2 linked regions of the Nitratidesulfovibrio vulgaris str. Hildenborough genome follow. The protein of the gene in region 1 interacts with the protein of each later gene in a pairwise test. Links are inferred from orthologs where the notes say so. Each region holds a gene or a part of one and is shown in the gene's direction. Other genes may lie near its edges.

The links.
Region 2: the proteins of DVU_RS10475 (region 1) and priA interact in binary tests that used the Escherichia coli proteins (3 or more experiments, as listed by UniProt). The link is inferred for Nitratidesulfovibrio vulgaris str. Hildenborough from one-to-one orthologs.

The regions. Positions count from the first base shown.
Region 1 is NC_002937.3:2,308,495-2,319,946, reverse strand. What follows is about bases 3,259-6,199. They hold DVU_RS10475 (single-stranded DNA-binding protein), read left to right. Parts: upstream 3,259-4,434; coding sequence 4,435-4,965; downstream 4,966-6,199. Other genes in these bases: rsgA (ribosome small subunit-dependent GTPase A), read left to right, coding at 5,800-6,199; DVU_RS10470 (CD3324 family protein), read right to left, coding at 5,156-5,425; DVU_RS10480 (hypothetical protein), read left to right, coding at 4,051-4,395; DVU_RS10485 (hypothetical protein), read left to right, coding at 3,398-4,048; DVU_RS10490 (acetyl-CoA carboxylase carboxyl transferase subunit alpha/beta), read left to right, coding at 3,259-3,379. Outside these bases: DVU_RS10495 (biotin carboxylase N-terminal domain-containing protein), read left to right, coding at 1-1,050; more of DVU_RS10490, read left to right, coding at 1,124-3,258; more of rsgA, read left to right, coding at 6,200-6,846; DVU_RS10460 (GNAT family N-acetyltransferase), read left to right, coding at 6,930-7,424; infA (translation initiation factor IF-1), read right to left, coding at 7,959-8,222; DVU_RS10450 (RNA recognition motif domain-containing protein), read right to left, coding at 8,302-8,571; DVU_RS10445 (thermonuclease family protein), read right to left, coding at 8,976-9,677; DVU_RS10440 (molybdenum cofactor biosynthesis protein MoaE), read right to left, coding at 10,022-10,384; DVU_RS10435 (tetratricopeptide repeat protein), read left to right, coding at 10,469-11,452. UniProt on the Escherichia coli protein: Plays an important role in DNA replication, recombination and repair. Binds to ssDNA and to an array of partner proteins to recruit them to their sites of action during DNA metabolism. Acts as a sliding platform that migrates on DNA via reptation.
Region 2 is NC_002937.3:1,370,777-1,382,306, forward strand. The notes cover bases 5,770-8,788. They hold priA (replication restart helicase PriA), read left to right. Parts: upstream 5,770-6,099; coding sequence 6,100-8,478; downstream 8,479-8,788. Other genes in these bases: galU (UTP--glucose-1-phosphate uridylyltransferase GalU), read left to right, coding at 5,770-6,024; DVU_RS06060 (response regulator), read left to right, coding at 8,728-8,788. Also shown: ATP-dependent zinc metalloprotease FtsH, read left to right, coding at 1-1,180; folP (dihydropteroate synthase), read left to right, coding at 1,177-2,037; diadenylate cyclase CdaA, read left to right, coding at 2,046-2,792; DVU_RS06040 (CdaR family protein), read left to right, coding at 2,794-3,696; glmM (phosphoglucosamine mutase), read left to right, coding at 3,756-5,108; more of galU, read left to right, coding at 5,152-5,769; more of DVU_RS06060, read left to right, coding at 8,789-9,120; sulfate reduction electron transfer complex DsrMKJOP subunit DsrP, read right to left, coding at 9,308-10,471; sulfate reduction electron transfer complex DsrMKJOP subunit DsrO, read right to left, coding at 10,483-11,268; sulfate reduction electron transfer complex DsrMKJOP subunit DsrJ, read right to left, coding at 11,268-11,530.

The DNA.
Region 1 (11,452 bases):
AACACCAAGCGCCTCGCGCGCAGTCTCGGCGTGCCCACGGTGCCGGGGTCTGACAAGCCCATCTACGATGAACTTGAAGCCGAAAAGGTCGCACAGAGCCTTTACGAGTTTCAGGAGCAGCAGGGCATCCGCAGGCCTCTCGTGCTGGTCAAGGCCTCTGCCGGCGGCGGGGGCATGGGCATCGAAGAGGTCTACGACCTCGACCTGTTCAAGTCGGTGTATCGCCGCATCCGCAACTACGCCCTGCGTCAGTTCAAGGACGAAGGGGTGCTCATCGAGCAGCGCATCCGCGACTTCAACCACCTCGAAGTGCAGATCGTCTCCGACAGGACAGGGCGCAATCCCGTCCATTTCGGCACGCGCAACTGCTCCATCCAGTCCATCGGCCTGCAGAAGCGTATCGAGGTTGCGCCGGGGTTCGACCCCACCTCCATCGAGTACGGGTTCGACGCGGCGCAGGTGCTGCGCGACATCACCTACCATTCGCTCGCCATGGCGCGGAAGGTCGGCTACGACAACGTGGGTACGTGGGAATGGATCGTCACACGTGACGGTCATCCCTTCCTCATGGAGGTCAACACGCGCATCCAGGTCGAGAACGGCGTCTCCGCCCGTATCGCGAGGGTGAACGGGCAAGAGGTCGACCTCATCGCCGAACAGATTCGCATCGGACTCGGGCAGCCTCTCGGCTACGGTCAGGAGGACATCACCTTCGAAGGTGTCGGCATCGAGTACCGCCTCATCGCTGAAGACCCCGACAACCGGTTCACGCCGTGGGTCGGGCGTATCGACGCCTTCGGCTGGCCCGAAGAGGACTGGGCGCGCATGTATACGCATGTCCCCACCGAAGAGCCCTACGACATCCCCACCGAATTCGACCCCAACCTCGCCCTCGCCATCATCTGGGGCAAGGACCTCGAAGAGGTGAAACGGCGCGGCGTCAGCTTCCTTGAAGGACTGACGTTGCAGGGGCAGAACAAGGCGGGCGATGAGCTGCGTTCCAACGTGAACTTCCTGCGCGACAACACCGGCCGCATCCTGCGGTTCTAGCTGTTCACGCCGCGCATCGCGCGGCATCGCGCATCCGACCCGTCCCCGCCGGTAAAGCGGGGGAAGCGACAGCATGGACAACGAGAAGAGAGTACAGCATCTCGTCGAGCGTCTCGGCTACATCCGTGACATCTTCGGCGGCAAGCATAACGAGAATATCGAGCTTCTTGCGACGCGCCTTGCGGAGTTCTCGCAGCGCGATACGGGCGCCCAAGGGGAAAACGGGCCCGCCCTCGCCACACTCGAAGATCTCTTCACCTTCGTGGAGCGCAAACTCGAAGCCGAGCTTACGCCCATGGACAAGGTGCGCATCGTGCGGCACGCGCAGCGTATCTGCCTGCGCGACATCCTCGAGAACGTCTACGACAACTTCACCGAGATCGGCGGCAAGGACGAATACAGCATCGACCCCAGCATGCTCATCGCCCGCGCCTACATCACGCGACGTAGCGGCAAGAAGACCTATCATCAGCCGGTGATGGTCATCGGGCAGGAGAAGGGCCACGGCGAGGAGTTCCGCAACGGCGGTTCCGTCAAGCCGTGGGGCAATGCCAAGGCCCTGCACTACATGAAGGTCGCCGAGACCGAGGGCATTCCCATACACACCTATGTGTTCACGCCGGGTTCGTTCCCGGTGGAGGACTACCCCGGTGCGGCACAGCAGATTGCGCGCAACCTGTATGAGATGGCGGGGCTGCGTGTGCCTGTCATCGCCGTCTTCTCCGAGGGCGGTTCGGGCGGTGCCGAGGCCATCGGCCTTGCAGACAGGCGTCTCATGCTGTCTCACGGCTACTATTCGGTCATTTCGCCCGAAGGGGGCGCCGCCATCGAGGGACGGCTGCGCCACGGTCAGCGGGCCACGCCCGAACTCATCGAGAAATGTGCGCAGCAACTGCGCATCACCGCCGCGGACAACCTGCGGTCGGGGTACATCGACCACGTCATCGACGAACCGCCTCTCGGGGCGCGTCCGTACCACTTCGACTTCTTCCGCACCCTGCGGCAAGAGGTCATCCGCGCCACCGACGAGGTGCTGCTTGGCGTGAAGGGGTTCGCCCCGTTGCGTGCCATGGCCCTGCGCCGTCGGCGCAAGACCGCCGACCTCGACCTCGACAGCGTGTATGTGCGCTGGAGTCTGTCGTCCTCCGCGAAAGACCGCCTCGTGGCGCGCAGGCAGCGCAAGTTCCTGCGCCTCGCCCGCGCCGCATGCAAGGACAGGCGTCCCGTCATGCGCAAGGCCGCGTCCATGTGGTGGGACATGTGGTGGGACGTGTACTCGACCTTCAAGTACGACCTGTTCCGCAAGCACCAGCAGAAGATCGCCTATGTGCTCGAAGAGGTCGATGCCGAGATGCAGGTGCTCAAGGAGAAGGTGCTCAAGCCGTGGCGACGCATCACTTGCGCCCTGCCCGGTTCCGGCGGTGCCTGCGAGGATACGGCCCGCGACCTGACGACCCTTTCAGAATGGGACGAGACCGAGCAGCGTAACGGCAACTGGAGCTATGTGAGCCCCCGCGCCAAGCAGGACAGGGCCATCACCTGCCCCAACGCCGCCACACACGGTTGTCTCGACCTGTGGGCCCCTGACCTGTTCGGTGAGTTCGCCGGGGTGTGCACCTCGTGCGGGCACCATTTCCCCATGGAGTACCAGTGGTATCTGCATAACGTCTTCGACGAGGGCTCGGTGTTCGAGTTCAACGCCGAAGTCGAGGCTGCGAATCCGCTTTCCTTCGAGGGCTTCGACGTCAAGCTCGATCAGGCCAAGCAGAAGACGGGCCTCAAGAGCGGTTGCGTCACGTTCGAGGCGCGTATCGACAACACCAAGGTCGTGGTCGCCATGCTGGTGGCCGATTTCCGTGGTGGTTCCGTCGGTGCCGCAGAGGGCGAGAAGTTCATTCAGGCGGCTGAACGAGCCAAGAAGAAGCGCTACCCCTTCCTCGCCTATGTGCATGGCACGGCGGGCATCCGCATTCAGGAGGGCACCAACGGTGTCATCCAGATGCCGCGCTGCACCATCGCCGTGCGCCGTTACATCGAGGCCGGGGGGCTGTACCTCGTCCTGTACGACACCAACTCCTACGCCGGGCCTGTGGCCAGCTTCCTCGGCTGTTCGCCATACCAGTTCGCCGTGCGGTCATCCAACATCGGCTTTGCGGGGCCCGGGGTCATCAAGGAGACCACGGGCATGGACATTCCCCCCGACTACCATCGTGCCTACCGCGCCCTCTCGCGCGGACACATTCAGGGCATATGGGACCGTCGCGACATCCGCGCCAATGTGAAGCAGGCCCTGCTGACCATGGGCGGCCGCAATCTCTACTACCGGTAGGGCAGGAGAAGGAAAGCCATGCTGGACGTTACGAAACTGCTTGAAGAGATAAAGGCTTCGCCCTACGAAGAGATACAGGTCGTGGCACCGCACTGCGGTGTCGTCACCTTCGGCGACCTCGCCGTGGGTACGCGCGTGCGCGGTGTGTCGGGCATGTGGAAGGAGAAGCCGGGCACACTGCTTGCCACCATCGAACGTGAACACAACAAGAAGCCCATCCACGCCGGGGAGAAGGGAGAGGTGACCAGCATCGAGACGTCGCTTGAGGGGCGTTTCGTCGAGGCACGTACACCTCTTATGGTCATCCGTCACTTCCTCTCGCGTGACGAGGTGCTGCGCATCATCCTGCAGCGTACCCTGAACCTGTTCAACGCGCCGGAAAGGGCGAAGTACTACTTCACGCCGGACGTGGACAAGAAGATCAAGGCTTCGGGGTCGCGGTCGGTGACCGTGCATGACGGGATGGAGCTTTTCATCATGTCGCGCATGAAGCGCGAAGTTTCGCTGGGGTACTCCGGGCCCGACGGGGTCATCTATGCGGTGTACTTCCAGCATAACGAGAACGTGGATGCGGGGCAGCCGCTCATAGGCGTCTGCCCGCAGGAACAGCTGCCGCTCATCGAAGAGGTGGTTGCCAGAGTCCAGACGGAGTGGGAGGAACGGGAGTAGCCGTGGGCAGATATTTGCAGATCAGGGTTTCGGCATCGACCTTCCGGGAAGAGGAAGTGTTGCAAGCATGGCCCCGTCTGACCACACTCGTGTGGCCTGACGGCCCGGTCGGGCCTGACGGCGGCGGTGTGCTTCAGCTGGTCGCGGCTCTCGACGACGCCTGCAACTTCGCCGGGTGGAACGACACCCTGCGCAAGGCGCTGGGGCAGGGGATAGAACGCGCTGCCGTTCTCAAGGCGAACCTCGAAGAGGCCCTTGCAGAGTGGAATCCGCGTGAGGCCAATCGTCTGAGCGACGAAATCGAAGCCGCTCTCGACGAACTCGAACGCCTCGCTCCCGCGTCCTAGAATGATAACCGGGCGGTGTGCCGCCCTCGAGAGGATACCATGCTCAACAAAGTGATGATTATCGGAAGACTCGGGCGAGACCCCGAACTGCGTTATGCCCAGAACGGCACCCCCATCGCCAACCTGCGCATCGCCACTGATGAAAGCTACGTCGACCGTGAAGGCAACAAGGTCGACCGTGTCGAATGGCACACCGTCGTCGTGTTCCAGCGTGCCGCCGAGAACTGCGCCAACTTCCTCGGCAAGGGTAGCCTCGTCTTTGTCGAAGGCAGCCTGCAGACACGCAAGTGGCAGGACCAGCAGGGGCAGGACAGGTACAGCACGGAGATAAAGGCGCAGCGCGTGCAGTTCCTCGACCGTCGTGGCGAGGCTGCGCAACAGGGCGAAGACGGCGGTTCGCCCCGTCGTTCGTTCAATCCCACCGGCGGCCGTGGCGGCCAATCCGGTCAGGGTGGGCAGGGCGGTCGCCAGCAGAACCGCAACAACGACATGGGCAACCAGGCCTATGACGACGACCTCGGCCCGGCGTTCCCTTCGGAAGCCAGCGGCATGGACGACGTGCCGTTCTAGGGCGTCAGCACATGAGATGTGAAGAGGCGAAGCCGAAAGGCTTCGCCTCTTTTGCGTTGAGTCCGCCCGCAATCACGATGGATGCCTCGGGGGCCTGTCGCCGACACCTTGTAGGGCGTGGGGTGAGGGCGTATCGCCCCGTCATGCTTCAAGACCCGCTTCCGGTGACGGAGGCGGGTCTTGCTCATGTTCACTTCCGGTTTGCGATGATCCTGTAGATGGCCTTGTCGGAGAGGTGATAGCGTTCAGAGAGACTCCTGACGCGTTCACCCTCAAGATAGTCTGCGACAATGGCGGCATCACGCCGCATCATCTCTTCCCGTGCGGGACTGTTCTCGCCCCATCGCCTGCGCTGTTCCTGTCTACGCGGGATATACAGGAACGCCCCATCGACGTGTTTCTGTATCTCTTCCAGAAGATGCTGCGGGAGTACCGCAGCTGCGTTCCGGTATGCCATCATGCTCCCTCCTCATTGGAATAAGGAACGAGCAAAGGCTCCGGCAGTCCTGTGCTAGATGTGCAGGAGCCTTTGCCGGAGGTGCGGCACAAGCTCCATCTGGAGTGAATTCTTCAAAAAAACTCCGAATGCTAGGGTGTTCTGGTGAGGTCGTCGCCGACCATGGCCGATAGACAGGAGCGACTATAGACTGACCACGTGAGGATGCCAAGCCCCCTCCCCGCGCGTTCTTCGGGGGCGCGGGCACAGGTGTTCTACAGCATCACTACTAAGCGTCTACGAGGTGGTCGGGTGGGTACCGGTCGTATACCTGTCACTCTACTTCGAATGCGGCAGTGCTGTCTGCCGTGTTCTGCAACGGAACAGGTGGGAGCACGATGCTATCGGATTCGGGATATGACGAATGGTTCGCCGGACATGGAGAAAGGTGGCTTGCAGACGGCCTGTCGCTGGCACGCATCGTGGCTGTGGACCGGGGGCGTTGCATGGCAACGGGAAACGCTGGTGAGATTGCGGCAGAAGTGTCAGGGCGCTTCATCCATGAGCACGACGACCCGGCAGACTATCCCTGCGTCGGGGATTGGGTCGCGCTGGATATTCATGGAGGGCTTTCCGCTGGTGTCATCCATCATGTGCTGCCCCGCCGGACATGGCTGAGGCGAAGGACCGCAGGGCAAACAGGGCGCCACCAGATGATCGCAGCCAATGTCGATGTGGCGTTCATCGTGCAGTCGTGCCACTACGATTTCTGTCCCAACAGGCTTGAGCGCTATCTCTTCATGGTGCGCGAGGGTGGGGTGAAGCCCGTTGTAGTGCTCACCAAGACGGACATGGTCTCGGCAGAAGCCCTCGAGGGGCTGGTCGCAGTCGTGCACAGCGTGGCGGATGTCGATGTGATTGCAACCAGCGCGTACAGCGGAGATGGCGTGGATGCCGTGAAGGCTGCGGTGGAGGCGGGAAAGACCTGTTGCCTGCTAGGGTCGTCGGGGGTCGGAAAGACGACGCTGACCAATCTGCTGCTGGGGCGTGAGCTTTTCGCGACACAGCATGTGAGCGCCACGGGGGAAGGCAGGCATCAGACGACGCGCCGTCAGATGGTCATACTCTCCGGTGGCGGGCTGCTGGTCGATACTCCCGGCATGCGGGAATTCGGCGTCATCGGCCCGGAATCGGAAGAGGGTTTCGTGGGTGAGGCCGTTGAACGGCTTGCCGGGTCATGCCGGTTTCACGATTGCCGGCACGAGCGTGAACCGGGCTGCGCGGTGCGGGCAGCCCTAGAGGCGGGCACTCTCTCGCAGGAGCGCTACGACAACTACATCAGGCTGCGGAAAGAGGCTGCGTTCGGTGCCCTGTCGTTGCATGAGAGAAGACATAGGGACAAGAACTTCAGCAAGCTCGTCAAATCAGTGAAGAAACAGCGATGACTGCCCGGTGGCGGGTGTGGCAGTGCATCAGAAAGAAACCAGGGACAGACATGCACCTACAGGGAGAGCACATGGTGGCTTCCATGATTGTACGGGAGGAAGTGCCGGAGGACATCGGCAGCATATTCGAGGTGACCGCCAAGGCGTTTGCGACGCTGGACATCAGTGACAAGCGGGAACCATATGTCATCGAAGCCTTGCGTCACGCCGGGGCTCTTTCGTTGTCGCTGGTTGCCGTGTTTGATGGCCGCGTCATCGGCCATGTGGCCTTTTCGCCAGTGGCGGTGTCTGACGGTACGGAGGGCTGGTTTGGCCTTGGCCCCTTGTCGGTGCACCCTGCGTATCCGCGCCGAGGTGTGGGGACGGCACTGGTGCGCGAAGGGCTTGCCCGCCTGCAGTCGCTTGGTGCCGCAGGATGTTGCCTCGTGGGGCACCCCACCTACTACGTCCGTTTCGGGTTCATGAATGCGCCGGGGTTGAATGTCGAAGGCGTCCCGCCGGAGTATCTCTTCGCCATGCCGTTCAAAGGTGAAGTGCCCAAGGGCGTCGTGACCTTTCACGAAGCGTTTGAGGTGTAGATGCCCGCAGGAACGCGCGCTGTGGCGTGTGCTGGCGGATACAAGTGCGACAAGCTTCCCTGGACTCTGGTTCGTGTGTGAAACCGGAGTGCGTCAACGGGGTGCGTTGCCGGGGTGCGTTACCGGGGTGCGTGGCACTGCCTTGCGCCAAGGGGGGACAGGTGCATGGATGTGACCCACTGATGGGGAAGCGGGCTTCCGGCATACAGTCAGCCCTGGTGCGGTTCATGCCGAAGGGGCGCGTGGGGGATGTGTGCAACAGTTCATGAGCCGGTCAGCGTTGGAACGACTCCCGGTCGGGGCTTCCGCGAGGGATTGCCCGTCTGGGTCGCGGTAGGACCACACGGGGCGCGAAGCGCGCGGAGTGAGCAGATAGCCTCGCTGGAAGACTTCCGGGTATCGTGAATCGGCCAGCGGGGCTTTTCTTGCTGCGTGAGACGCTTGGCAGGGTGTGGAATGGCGGAAAACGTCTGCACGAACGCGGACGCCCGTCGGGGGCGCCTGCGTCATGCGTTGTACGCGAGGTGATGCGACCTAGCGACGGTTGCCGGAACGGGCGGGGCGGGGGCCACCGGAAGGGGTGGTCGTACGGCGTGCGATGCGGCCCTTGGTCAGGTCGTAAGGGGAGATATGCACAGTGACCTTGTCACCGGGAAGGACGCGGATGCGGAACTTGCGCATTTTGCCGCACAGGTGCGCGAGAACTTCGTGACCGTTTTCCAGCACGACACGGAAGAGCGTACCGGGCAGGGCCTCTTCAACAACGCCTTCCATTTCAATATGATCGTCAGCTGCCATCAAGTGCCTCCTAGGCAAGAAAGTGCAAAGAGGCCCCGTTCCTGAGGAAGGGGCCTCTTGTGGATGTCTTAAGGCTACGCTACCAAGCGCGCTTCGGACGGGGGGCACGCTCCTGCGCTTCGTTCACGCGGAGAGCACGGCCCATGAAATCGGCACCGTCGAGAGCTTCGATGGCAGCGCCAGCGTCGCCGTCGTTCATTTCCACGAAGCCGAAGCCACGGGGACGACCGGTTTCACGGTCCATGATGAGCTTAACGGAAACAACTTCACCGTAGTTGGTGAAAAGGCTGCGAACGTCGTCTTCAGAAGCGCTGAAGGGCAGGTTGCCCACATAGAGAGTCTTGGCCATGAAAAAAGGCTCCGTAAGAAAAGTTCGGCTTGATGCTTTATCGGTACGGAGCTTTGCCCATGCGAAGTCCAAGACGAAAAAGTCAACGCCGTGAATGAATGGGTCCGTGATACATATTTTCGAATTGGCCGTCAACTTTTTTTTGGTTGCGATCACATGTTCTTTTGCAACGGCATGTCGTTACGTTCGTCATGAGGCACCTGAAGAGATATGGAAGCACCTCTGCGGTGCCCATGGTCGACCCGCCGTCGATGCCTGCCCCCTGCGCACATGGAAAGTGGCCGCGTGGACTGTTTCAGTCCCGCATTGTCCGGCACGTAAGCCATGAGCGTGCGCCGCCTCTATGTCGGCGACCGGGGGTGTTTTCTTGCGGACTGATGGCTGGCGCGGGATGGTGGCGGTGGTCACCACGTCTTGCGTCCGCCGGAGTAGGGTCTTGCCAGCCCTTCGCCGATGAGGTGTGTGCCGAGGTCGCCAACTGGTGTCTCCACGTCGGCGAGAAGTCTGAAGTACTTGTCACGTTTCAGGTTGTGAAGGCGCACGGTGCAACCCGGCGGGGCCATCTCGCGGGTACGGAAGGTGGCGCGCCGGGCGAGGGTGCGCATCTCCTGCCGGGGGTCGTTGCTTTCCGGAGTGTCGCAACCTGCCACCCGTACGGCGATTCGATGGCCGATGATGGGTGGATAGCCGGGGATGTCCACGATGATGGTATCGCCATCGGCGATGCGCAGGACGATGGCTTCAACAGGCGTGTCAGGGATTCCATGGGGGTATGCGCTGTCCGGCGCGATTGCCGGATGCCGACGCTTGCGGTCTGTCGTGGCAGGTTTCGCCTCGGCATATGAGGCGGAGGCTGATGGCGTGTCGGGGGTGCCTGCGTGCAGGTCAGTCGGGGGACTGGCAGCCCTCGTCTGGACGTTCGCCGAGGCCTCCTGTGCCGGAGTCTGTATGTTACTCCAAGCCTTGTGTGGCAAGGCATGTGCGAGAAGAAACGATACGGTCAGGGTCACGAACACACAGACGTGTGCAAGGGCGCAGGGGCGGCGATAGCCGTTGTGCTGACCTTTGTCAGCCGTGCCACGACTGGCGACTGGTGCGTCGTGCATCTGCGTCTCTCTCTGCCCGTGACCGTCTGGCGTCGTCATCCCACACGCGAAGGCGGTGAGACGGCGCGTTGGTGAGCAATGTGTAGAGTCAGCGAATCCTGTTCATGCCGCATGCGATGCCACGCCCCCTGCATCGGGGGGCCCCTGTCCGACTTCGTTGGACAGGGGGCCAAGGTGGCTTCAGCATGGATCATACACGGACGCATACCTTTATATCAACAATTCTATACTTGAAAATAATATGTGCAGGGTGGTGTGGTATTTGCAAGAAAAGCCCCATGCTGGCAGTACCGGCATGGGGCTTTTTATGCTTCGACGTGTTAGGAGTGTCGATACGAGGGGAGTCAGGCCGTGCATTCCTGCTTGATGACGGCTTCGGCCTTTATCCTGTCGAGAAGTTCAGCGAAAACGGCTTTGACGTTTTCGCGGATGTCGCCAGCGACGACGAGAAAGAGAAGATCGTCACCGGGCCGACACTCGCCCTCGACGGCTTCTGCGAGTATGCAGAATATGCCGGGTCGCGCTTCAAGTTCGCGGCAGATGGCGTCCATGCGTGCCCTGTCGGGGGTGACGCGAACAGAGGTGACGGGTGCGTGGTCTTTGCGCGACCAGCCTCGCACGACACCGTTATGTACCAGAACCATGCCCACGTTATCGGCGAACCCGGGTTTCTTTTTGAGTTCCGCGAGAGTGAGAGTGATGTCCAAGTTGACCTCCAGCGTTGCAAGTGAGTTGCCATGCCACAATTAGCCGACCTGACACGTCGCCTTCCCCAGCTCAAGGAAATCCGTATGAGCTCGTCGGGGATCGCCCTGTGGCTATGCTGGCAGGGCGACCTCAATCCGGCAGTGCCGCAGACATTGCAGGATTATGGCGGCATGACCGTGGTCGCGGAGCGCGACCAGGCATTGTGGTACTTCTTCTCGTCTGATGTCTTTCTGGCCCTGGCCCGTCTGCACATCTGGGCGAAGTTCAACAATCTTCCCGTTGCGGTACAGGTGTTGCCAGCCAAGCTGCTGCTGGGAATGCGGCGCGAGGTCGGCCTTTCGCTCGATAGCGCCCTGACAGCACAAGAGGTGCTCGTCCCGCAGTCGTTCACGGTCTGGGTTCATGGGCGAGCGCGAGAGTCGGCCATCGGCATACCGGGCATCTCCATGGAACGCACGGCCTCGTTGCAGGGCATGGCCAATGCCGAATGGAGCGGTTTTGGTGCAGACCCGCGCATGCCTTACCAGTCCACGCTGGGATGGTATGCCGTATTGCACCCTCTCGGCAATCCTCTGGACAAGAAGTTCCAGGCTGGCTGGCGCGATTTCTTCGCCGAAATCGAGGGAGTGTTGCAGCGGCACAGGCTCAAGTTCATCCTGCACGAGCAGTTTCTCATCTTCTCACTGGACAACCTGCGCCAGTTCAGACTCTGGGTGCGCGACCTGCTGCACCTTGTCCGCGAGATAAAGGAGCAGCGTCCCACCCGTTACTGGCCTTGTGTGAGCGTCATCGTCGACCGCAAGGGGTTTAACTTCAACAATGAACTGCCTCGGAAGATACGGGTCGACTGGGAACAGCTCATGCCCGACTTCCCGCACATGAGCTACCGCAACGCCTACCTGCTGGGTGAGGGGTTCACCATCCACGATGTGCGCTTCTCGGTGGAACACACCAGCATGGACGACTGGAGCAATGTCGGGCTGGACGAGGAGGGCGGCAACGGCGGCATGCTGCCGCTGCTGGTTTCGGGGCGTCTGCTGGCAGGAACGGGGCACGGTTGCTTCTAT
Region 2 (11,530 bases), 940 kb from region 1 along the record:
CCTTGGCGGCGGCCATGACGAACGTGAGCAGACTCTCAACCAGCTGCTGGTGGAGATGGACGGCTTCGAATCCAACGAGGGCGTCATACTCATCGCAGCCACCAACCGCCCCGACGTCCTCGACCCGGCGTTGCTGCGCCCCGGTCGTTTCGACAGGCAGGTGGTCGTGCCCACACCGGACGTGCGCGGTCGCAAGCGCATCCTTGAAGTGCACGGCAGGCGCACCCCGCTGTCCAGCGGGGTCAACCTCGAGATCATCGCCAAGGGCACCCCGGGCTTTTCCGGTGCCGACCTTGAGAACCTCGTCAACGAAGCCGCGTTGCAGGCTGCAAAGCTCAACAAGGACGTCGTGGACATGGGGGATTTCGAGTACGCCAAGGACAAGGTCCTGATGGGCAAAGAGCGTCGCAGCCTCATCCTGAGCGATGAAGAGAAGCGCATCACGGCCTACCATGAAGCCGGTCACGCCCTTGCTGCCAAGCTCATTCCCGGTTCAGACCCCATCCACAAGGTCACCATCATCCCCCGCGGCAGGGCTCTTGGCGTTACCATGCAGTTGCCGGAAGGCGACAGGCACGGCTATTCGCGCAACTACCTGCTGGGGAACCTCGTGGTACTGCTTGGCGGACGTGTCGCGGAGGAGATCATCTTCTCAGACGTGACCACAGGTGCAGGCAACGATATCGATCGGGCCACCAAGATGGCTCGCAAGATGGTCTGCGAATGGGGCATGAGCGAGGCCATCGGCCCGCTGGCCATCGGTGAACAGGGTGAAGAGGTGTTCATCGGGCGTGAATGGGCCCACTCGCGCAATTTCAGCGAGGAGACGGCACGTCTGGTCGACGCCGAGGTCAAGCGCATCATCGAAGAGGCTCGCCAGCGTTGCCACACCCTGCTTGAAGAGAACCTGACTGCCCTGCACGACATCGCCAATGCCTTGCTGGAACGCGAGACCATCAGTGGTGATGACATCGACATCCTCATGCGTGGCGAGAAGCTGCCTCCCGAAAGGGGAAACGGCGGGGCCCCGGCAAACTCCGGGACGACACCGCCAGCAGGGAACGCCACGGACGGGGCAAAGGCCGCGCAGTCGCCGCAGGCTTCGGAAGACGCCGCTACCCCGGCCGAGGAGTTCACCCTCGAAGCTGAAGAACCCGAAAAGAGGGACGACCGCGCATGAGCGCAGACGGACTCTGGATATTGAAGGGGGGCAGGGAGTTTCGCCCTGCCCCTTTTTGCGTTTATGGCATCGTCAACGTCACTCCCGATTCGTTCTACGACGGGGGGCAGCACGAGACGACCGAGGCCGCAGTCCAACATGGTCGAAGACTTGTTGACGATGGGGCGCACATCCTGGACATCGGGGCCGAGTCGTCTCGACCCTACGCCGCCCCGGTCTCACTTGAGGAAGAACTCGCGCGTGTCCTGCCCGTTGTCGACGGTCTGAAAGGTCTGCGTGACGTTGCGGGCCTGCCCGTACCCCTTTCGGTAGACACGTACAAGGCGGCAACCGCCGTGGCAGTCCTCGACGCGGGGGCGGACATCATCAACGATATTTCCGCCTGTGCCTTCGACCCTGCCCTGCGTGACGTGGTGGCACAGTACCGCCCCGGCTACGTCCTGATGCACAGTCTGGGCAAGCCCGGCACGATGCAGGATGCCCCCACGTATGCCGATGTCGTTGATGACATCCTCGCCTTCTTCGAACGGGAGATGGCAGCCCTCACCGCTGCTGGCTTGCCGGAGGGGCATATTGTGCTCGACCCCGGTATCGGCTTCGGCAAGACGATGGAGCATAATTTCGACATCCTGCGTCACATCGAGCGCTTTTCGACCCTGGGGCGGCCCGTATTCATGGGACTTTCGAACAAGTCGCTCTTCGGTGCGCTGCTTGGTCTGGCCCCGCATGAGCGAGGCACTGCGACGCAGGTGGCCACAGCCCTTCTCGCCGGGCGCGGAGTGCGGTATCACCGCGTTCATGACGTTGTCGCCACGGTGCACACCTTGCGCCTTGTGGCTGCCATGGGCGCCGTCTAGGAGTATTCATGCTGCTGTTCGATACCGTCACCGTGGGCTGGCGCGACTTGCTCGATATGGCACTCGTGGCTGTCCTCTTCTATCGTGTCATCCTGCTGGTGAAGGACACCCGTGCCGTTTCAGCCATCTATGGTCTGCTACTGCTGGTCGTCGTCTACTTCGTCTCGCGGGAACTCGGCCTCTACACGCTCGGCTGGCTGCTTGAGAACTTCCTCGGGTCGTTGTTCCTCGTCATCATCGTGCTCTTCCAGAGAGACATCCGGCAGGCACTCACGGACATGGGGGCTCGAAGTTTCCGGCGGCGACGCTCCACAGAAGACGAGCATCTCAATGAAATCATCGGGGCGGCACTGTATCTTGCACAGCGGCGTATCGGAGCGCTCATCGTCATCGAACGCAATGTGGCGCTCGGCGACATGCTCGAACGCGGCGTGAAGTTGGGGGCACAGGTCTCGCGCGAGTTGCTCATCACCATCTTTTTTCCGAAGACCCCGCTTCATGACGGGGCAGTTATCATTCGCGGACGGGAGATAGCCGCTGCCGCCTGCATACTTCCGCTGGCCGCCGTCACCGAACGGCAGGACTTCGGCACGCGCCACCGCGCTGCGCTGGGCATCACCGAAGAGAGTGACGCGGTTGCCGTCGTCGTCTCGGAAGAACGGGGGGCCATCACGGTTGCCGTGGGTGGCAAGCTGACGACCAGTCTCGATGCGACGCGGCTCAAGCGCGTGCTACGCAACATACTGGAGAAGTAGGATGCGCTCCAACTGGCTGTATATGCTCATGGCCTGTGTCATGTCGGTGACGATGTGGTACATGGTTACCGGACAAGAGCGTGTCGAAACGCTCATCGAAGTGCGCGTCGAATTCAAGGGGATGCCTGCGGGATTGATCGTGCGCGACGGTCTCGTCAAGAAAGTCTCCGTGCGTCTGCGTGGCCCCAAGGGACTCATGCGGTCCATCAATGAGGCGAGTCTCACCTACGCCGTAGACCTTTCCACACTGAAGAAGGGAACGTCCATCGTACCGGTCGTAGTCGAGAAACTGCCCATCACGCGAGCTTTCGAGGTCGTGGAGGTGACGCCATCCCGGCTGGTGCTTGAGGTCGATAGCGTGGCAGAACGTGAAGTCCCCGTCGATGCGCGTGTGACAGGGACGGTGGCGCCGGACGTGGTGGTCGAAGGGCTGCGGTTCACTCCTGCCAAGGTCAGGGTGCGTGGGCCTGAAAGCGTGGTGGATGCCTTGCGTAAACTCCACGCCGAGGTTCCGCCTCCTCCGGCTGATACCGTTGGGGATGTCCTCGTGGACGTGCCTGTGGTCGTTCCTGAACTTGTCGAAAGCACCCCGGCGCAGTTGCAGGTTGCCTACAGGGTCACCATCGCCCGACGTGAGGTCGTTCTTTCGCGGCAGGTGCGCTTCGATGACATACAGGGGCTTCGCATCAAGGTCGCCCCGGCCAAGGTGTCCATCAGGGCCGAATTGCCCCGGTCGCAGGCTTCCGACGCAGAGGTGCTCAAGAGTATCGAAGCCCGGATAGAACTTCCGGAAGATGTGGCACCGGGAGTGCTGCACCTGCCGGTGCATACGGTATCCCCCGACGGTGTTCGCGTGGACGAGGTCGTCCCCGACACCGTAACGGTGACAATTCAGAAGAGATAGGCTATCTGCCCGTTGCCCTGCGGGGCCTCGGCAGGCATTGCACTTCAGGAGAATGACATATGGGCAGAAGGCTTTTCGGCACTGACGGTCTGCGCGGACAGGTCAACATATACCCTATGACCGCCGATATGGCGTTGCGACTTGGCCTCGCAGCGGGCACGCGTTTCCGCAATGGCAATCGCAGACATCGTGTCGTCATCGGAAAGGACACGCGGCTTTCGGGCTACATGTTCGAGTCGGCCCTCACCGCTGGCTTGTGCGCTGCGGGCATGGATGTCTTTCAGGTGGGGCCGCTGCCTACACCCGCCATCTCGTTCCTGACCCGCAATATGCGGGCTGACCTCGGAGTGGTCATCTCCGCTTCGCATAATCCCTTCATGGATAACGGTATCAAGTTCTTCGACCGTTCCGGCTTCAAACTGCCCGACGATGTCGAGAACCAGATGACCGACATGGTCCTCGACCCGGACTGGCAGTGGGATTATCCCGCGTCGGAGAAGGTCGGGCGTGCCTACAAGATTGCAGACGCACCCGGTCGCTACATCGTCTACATCAAGAGCAGCTTCCCCGCAGACCTCACCCTCGACGGGTTGCGTGTCGTCATCGACTGCGCCAACGGGGCGAACTACAAGGTCGCTCCCCTCGCGCTGGAGGAACTCGGCGCAGAGGTGATCAAACTGGGCACGGAACCAAACGGACTCAACATCAACCACCAGTGCGGGTCGCTCTATCCGGAAGTGGTCGCTGCAAAAGTGCGCGAGACCCGCGCCGACATCGGTCTCGCACTCGACGGTGACGCCGACAGGCTGATTGTCGTGGACGAGAAGGGCACCATTCTGGATGGCGACCAGATCATGGCCCTTTGCGCCCAGGACCTCATGGCCAAGGGAAAGCTTCCCGGCAATATGCTGGTCGCCACCGTCATGAGCAACATGGCGCTCGAAGTCTTCATGAAGGAGCATGGCGGCACCCTGCTGCGTACAGCCGTTGGCGACCGCTACGTGGTCGAGGCCATGCGCCAGCATGGAGCCCTGCTGGGGGGAGAACAGTCCGGGCATCTCATCTTCCGCGAGTACAGCACCACGGGCGACGGCCTTCTGGCGGCCCTGCAGATTTTGCGCATCATGCGCGAACGCGGTAAGCCTCTGTCCGAACTGGCTGGACAGTTGCAGCTTTTCCCGCAGCAGCTTATCAATGTCCATGTGGAGCGGAAGATACCCTTCGCGGAGTGTCAGCCGGTTGCGGACGCGGTTGCAGCCATAGAAACCGAACTTGGCGACCGTGGGCGCGTCCTGCTGAGGTACTCCGGGACAGAATCCGTATGTCGGGTCATGGTCGAGGGTGAACACCCCGAACAGGTTGCCCGGCTTGCCGAGATGCTTGCAGAGACCGTGCAGAAGCATTTGCGCTAGACCTCTTCAACGCCGTAGTTCCCTCGCGGAAAGGAGTATGCCCGTGAACATACGCAAGGTGGTCATTCCTGTCGCAGGGTGGGGCACTCGGTCGCTTCCGGCGACCAAGAACATCCCCAAGGAGATGCTCCCGGTCTACAACAAGCCTGTGGTACAGTATGTCGTAGAAGAGGCGCAAAAGTCCGGTATTGGCGATGTCGTCTTCGTCACCAACCGGGACAAGAAGATCATCGAGGACCACTTCGACTACAACCTCCAGCTTGAATCCGTTCTCGAGCGTGCCGGCAAGACCGAAATGCTCCGGCAGGTGCGCGAGGTCGCCGAGATGGTGAACATCATCTCGGTGCGCCAGAAGAAGCAGCTTGGCCTTGGGCATGCCGTTCTTTGCGCACGTGAGATCGTCCGGGATGAACCCTTTGCCGTCATGGTGGGTGACGACCTGATGTTCGGCATGACGCCGGGTATCCAGCAACTCATCGATGTGGCTGTGGCAGAGCACTTGCCTGTCATCGGGGTCATGGAGGTTCCGGCCGACAAGGTCTCGCGTTACGGCATCATTGCGGGCGAGGAGACGGCCCCGGGCATCTACAAGGTTTCCCGCCTCGTCGAGAAGCCGAGCATCGCTGAAGCACCCTCACGCCTCGCCATCGTGGGGCGCTATGTCCTCACGCCGGATATCTTCGACAGCCTTGAAAAGGTGAAACCCGGACATGGTGGCGAGATTCAGCTCACCGATGCGTTGCAGAACCTTGCCGATGACAGGGGGCTGCTTGCCGTCAAGATTCGGGGCATGCGTTTCGACGCAGGCGACTGGGCCGAATATCTCACGGCCAATATCTATTTCGCACTTCAGGAAGAAGGCTTGCGCGACGACCTCATAAGTCAGTTGCGACCTCTCCTGCCTTTCCGTTGTTGACACTGGTGCCCGGCTGCAAGGCCGGGCACCTTGCTTCGCCCCTCGGGGCCGACCTCTCAATCCCTCCCGGTCACCATGTCTGAACGGTTGTTTTCCGTCGCGCTTACCAGCCCGCCTTATGCCACCCTGACGTATGCACTTCCCGCATGGCTTCAGGACACCGCACTCTCACCGGGAACGCGTGTTATCGTGCCTCTTGGTGCAGGAACCTTGCGCGTCGGTGTCGTGCTGGGCGATGACGGCAATACGGTCGCTCTTCCCGAGGGGGTCACACCCAAACCCCTCATCTGTCCGCTTGACGTCGAACCGTGCCTGAACGGGGACTATCTTGACATGGTGCGCCATCTGGCCTTGCGGCAGGGGGTGACACAGGGGCGTATTCTCGGCAACCTGCTTCCCGCAGGGCTGCGTACGTCGAAGGTTCGTCTGCGACTCATCGATAACGGTCGAAAACGCCTGCTGAAGCCGCGTGAACTTGCCGGACTTGATAAAGAGGTTCTTCAGAGGCTTGGACAGCTGTGGCGCGAAGGCTCTTTCGAGGTGCTTGTCGCCGGAGAGGATGCGGCAGCCAGCGAGATGTGCGTGCTCAAGGCTGACCCGCCGTGGCCGCTACGTCCATCGGCCCATCGGCAGGCGGCTATCCTTGATTTCCTTTACGAACGTGGCACGACGAGTCGCAAGGTGCTCACCGAAACGCTGGGGACCGGCTGTACGACTGCCCTCGGTGCGCTCCTTGAGCGAGGACTTGTCGCTATCGAGGCCATCGACGAGGCCTCTTGCGCGTGCGGTATCAGTGAAGCCTCCTCAACGCCCCTCGATGCGCCGCAAACGCTGGTGCTTACGGAGGAACAGTCCGCCGCAGTCGGAAACTTCGCAGCGGCCATGGATGCGGAAGGCCCGGCCACGTGGGTCCTCTACGGCATCACGGGCAGCGGCAAGACGGCAGTCTATCTCGAACTAGCCAAGATGTGCCTGGCCAGAGGGCGCAGTGTGCTGCTGCTCGCACCGGAAGTCGCACTGGCATGCAAGTTGCGCCGCGACGTGGCGAACAGCCTGCCAGAGGCGCCTGTCGTGCTGTACCATGGCTACCAGACACCTGCCGTGCGTGAGGCTACGTTTCGCCTTCTGGCGACGACCCGAAATCAACCGCGCATCATCGTGGGAACCCGGTCGGCATTGTTCTTGCCAGTTCAGGATATCGGGGCTGTCGTACTCGACGAGGAGCACGATTCTTCATTCAAGCAGGATGAAGGGCTCAACTATCAGGCCAAGGAAGTTGCGTGGTTCAGGGTAGGGCAGTCGAACGGGCTTCTGGTTTTGGGGTCTGCCACGCCGGACCTCAAGACATGGCATGCAGCCCGTGAGGGGGTGCTTCCCGCAGCCCGGCTTACCTCGCGCGTTGGAGGCGGCACCCTGCCATCCGTCGAACTGGTGGACATCCGGTCGTTGGGGCCGACCGACGGCATACTCGCGCCAGCGACCACAGCCGCGCTCGGTGCCACATTGGCAAAAGGGGAGCAGGCGGTCATTCTCCTGAACAGAAGAGGATACGCCCCGCTCATGTATTGCCTGGACTGCGGCACTGTTGCGCGTTGCCCGCACTGTGACATCGGACTCACGTATCACAAGGGCCGCGAACGTCTGGTCTGCCACTATTGCGGCCACTCCGTGGCCTATCCGGCAGTCTGTCCCAATTGCAAAGGCATGCACTACCTGCCCATGGGGGAAGGGACAGAGCGCCTCGAGGAGTCCATTGCGTCCTTTTTGCCACCCGGCGGGCGTGTGCTGCGCCTCGACAGGGACAGCACGCGACGTCAGGGGCGCATGGAGGAGATTCTCGCGGCCTTCGCCCGTGAAGAGGCACAAGTGCTTGTAGGGACCCAGATGCTGTCGAAGGGCCATCATTTTCCCAAGGTCACGCTGGCGGTTGTCGCAGATGGCGACCTTGGCCTGAACCTGCCGGACTACCGGGCATCAGAGCGTACATTCCAGTTGCTCGTGCAGTCATCCGGGCGGGCAGGTCGTGGAGAGTTGCCGGGCAAGGTACTCATCCAGACAAGAGACCCGGGGCATTACTGTTGGCAGTATGTGCTTCGTGGCGACTATGAAGCCTTCTTCGAACACGAGATTGCCATCCGGCAACGGCGACGCTATCCTCCGTTCGTCAGGCTTGCCCTTGTCCGGATGAGCTATCCTGTAGACTGCCGCGAAGGCCTTGCAGAAGTTACGTCATTGGCTGGTGAACTTCGTCGGATGGGGAGTCAGGAAGGTGTTCAGGTGCTGGGCCCCGCACCTGCCCCCCTCCCTCTCCTGCGGGGAAGAAAGCGGTTCAATTGCCTTCTCAAAGGGGCAGACTGGCTAGGTTTGCGCCGTGTCTACGGTGCGGCCTCTGGCAGTGTATCGCACCGCCATCTTTCGCTCTCACTGGATCTCGACCCTGTTAACATGCTATAATCAAGGTGGTTGTCATGATCGTTGTCGTTAGGAACTGTGCTGATTGCCCCTTCTGTACAAGTGGAGACCCTTCACGGTGTAGCGTGTCGACACCAAAGCATAGACCTCTTGATGAGAAGCTGGACAGACCTTCGTGGTGTCCTCTGCGTCGTGAGCAGGTCATCGTCAGAGAGCCTTCCTGAACCTCCACAACATTGCCGTCCGGCCCGCTTTGGTCTACTATCCGATATGGCCGATACCGGGGGGAACATGGATCACGCATCTGTGCTCGTGCTCGTCGTGGATGACGAGGAAATGGTTCGCGAGAATCTCGAAGCCTATCTCGAAGATGAGGGGTTCAATGTCGTCACCGCCTCCAGCGGTGAGGACGCCCTGAATCTTCTGGCAGAGGTCTCACCCCATGTCGGAATCATAGACATGCGACTGCCGGGCATGAGCGGCAACGATTTCATCCTCAAGGCTCATACTTTGCGTCCGGCGCTCAGGTATCTTATCCATACCGGTTCGACGAACTATAAACTCCCACCCGAATTGATCGCAATCGGTGTCACTCGTGACGATATCTACACAAAGCCCCTTCAGAACATGGATGATCTCGTGAAGGGGATTGGGCGCCATATGGGATCGCTGGTTGGTGGTTGAGCCTCGGTACGCTATGTTATGATTGCAGGCGAATGGGCCTCCGGCGTTATGGCCGGGGGCTTTTTTCGTGTGCAGAAAAATCTTCGCAGGCGGGCTGGACATCTGCACACAGCCTTTCGCGTACTCTTTCGCGAAAAACAAAAAAGGCCCGCCTCTTGCGAGGCGGGCCTTGATGTCGGAAGGGGGGCTAGAACGTGCCAGCTTCCTTCTTCACTTCGATGGCTATCTTCCACAGCAGCGAGAGCACCAGAAGGCCGAAGGCGTAGATGCCAAGGGCGATCAGGATTTCGGGGACAGAGGGTGCGTAGACAGTGATGCCTTCGAAGGGGTTCGGGGTGAAACCGCCGATGAGCAGGCCGAGGCCCTTGTCGATCCACGATGCGATGACAAGCATGACCAGAGCCCAAGGCAGAACCTTCTCATTGTCGCGAATCTGGGGCGGAATGAGCAATGCCAGCGAAAGGAAGGCAAAGACGACCGCCGTCCACATCCAGCCGTTCACCCAGTAGGAATGCCCGCCGTGACCGGCGAAGAGGAACACGAGCGGATGCTGGTGTCCGGGCATGCCGCTGTAGAACGCGGTGAAGACTTCGAGCAGGTAGAAGAACACGTTGATGCACATGGCATACGTGATGATCTTCGTGAGCGTCTGCACAGCTTCGCGACCGGGGTTGAAGCCTGTCAGGCGGCGCAGCACGAATACCAGCAGCAGCAGGATGGCAGGACCGGAGCAGAAGGCCGAAGAGAGGAAACGGGCGGCCATGATGGCTGTGAGCCAGTAGTGGCGGCCGGGGAGACCGGCGTAGAGGAACGCCGTGACGGTGTGGATGCTGAACGCCCAGATGACGGACAGGTAGATGAAGAACTTGATCCACTTGGGAGGTTCAACATCATGCCGCTCAGCCTCAAGGGTCACCCACCCGACCAGCAGGTTGATGAACAGGTAGCCCATCAGGACCATCATGTCGTAGAACATGACGGAGTTGGGGGTGGGGTGCAGGATGACGTTGAGCATCCGCTGGGGCTGGCCCATGTCGACCACGATGAAGAGCATGCACATCAGCACTGCCGATATGGCCATGAACTCACCGAGGATGATCATTTTCTTGAACTGCTTGTAGTGGTGGAAGTAGGCGGGCAGCACCAGCATGACCGCCGACGCCGCAACACCGACGAGATACGTGAACTGGGAGATGTAGAGACCCCAGGACACGTCGCGGCTCATGCCGGTGATGGCGAGGCCGTACTTCAGCTGGAACAGGTAGGTGAACCCCCCGAGACCGACGATGCTGCCGAGGAAAAGCAGCCAGATGTAGTACGCCGGGGAGCCCTTGAGAAGCTTCTCAACCATGGCCAGTCCTCCTAGACGATGTAGTAGACGCCGGGCTGGGTGCCTACACTGGGCTTGCGGCGAATGCTGTAGTTTTCGTTCAGGGCCTTACGTACGGGCGAGTTCGGGTCATCCAGGTCGCCGAAGAGAATGGCGCCGTTGGAGGCCTCCACGCACGCGGGCAGCTGGCCCACGGCAAGCCGTTCGCTACAGAAGGTGCACTTTTCCACGACACCGCGTGTGCGGGCCGGGAACTTCGGATTGATGGCCTTGATGTGCGGCTGCGGGTCGCCGAAGTTGAAGCTACGGGCGCCGTAGGGGCAACCGGCCATGCAGAAGCGGCAACCGATGCAACGGTGGTAGTCCATGACGACGATGCCGTCGGCGCGCTTGAATGTGGCCTTGGTGGGACACACACGCACGCAGGGCGGGTTCTCGCAGTGGTTGCACAGGAGCAGATAACGGCGTTCGAGAACTTCCTGCGACAGGTGGGGGTTCATGTCGTCAGGGAAGGTCGCTTCGTAGGTGTCCGTCCAGAGCCACTTGATCTCCTGATTGCCTTCGATGGAAGGAACGTTGTGGATCGAGTGACAGGCCTCGATGACGCGCGAGTAGTCCTCGGGGGAGGTGAACTTGCGCATGTCGATGACCATGGCCCAGCGTTTCGCCTTGAGCGCGGTCGCACCGTCTTCATATTTGCCGGTCAGCGCAGCGGCGTCCGGGGTGGTGCCAGCGGCGACATCAAGGACGCCCTTGGCCCCAAGGCCGAAAACCGAGAGGCTGGCGATCTTCAGGAATCGTCTTCTGCTGTTGTTCATTACTGGTTCCCCCTCGGAGCGACATGGCAGTCCCAGCAGTAGGGGCTCACGCTGTTGGAGTTGTGGCACTTGTCGCAGAAGTCGGCCTTGTTGGCGTGGCACTTCATGCAGGTGTTCTGGAGGCTGATCTCCCACTGCTTGCCGTTGCTCGCCACGTAAAGACGCTTGCCTTCGCGAAGGGCCTCGTCGCGCCAAAGGTTGAGGATGTGCATATGTTCGGCGCGCATGTAGCCCACGGGCTCGATGCATTCCTTCTCCCCGG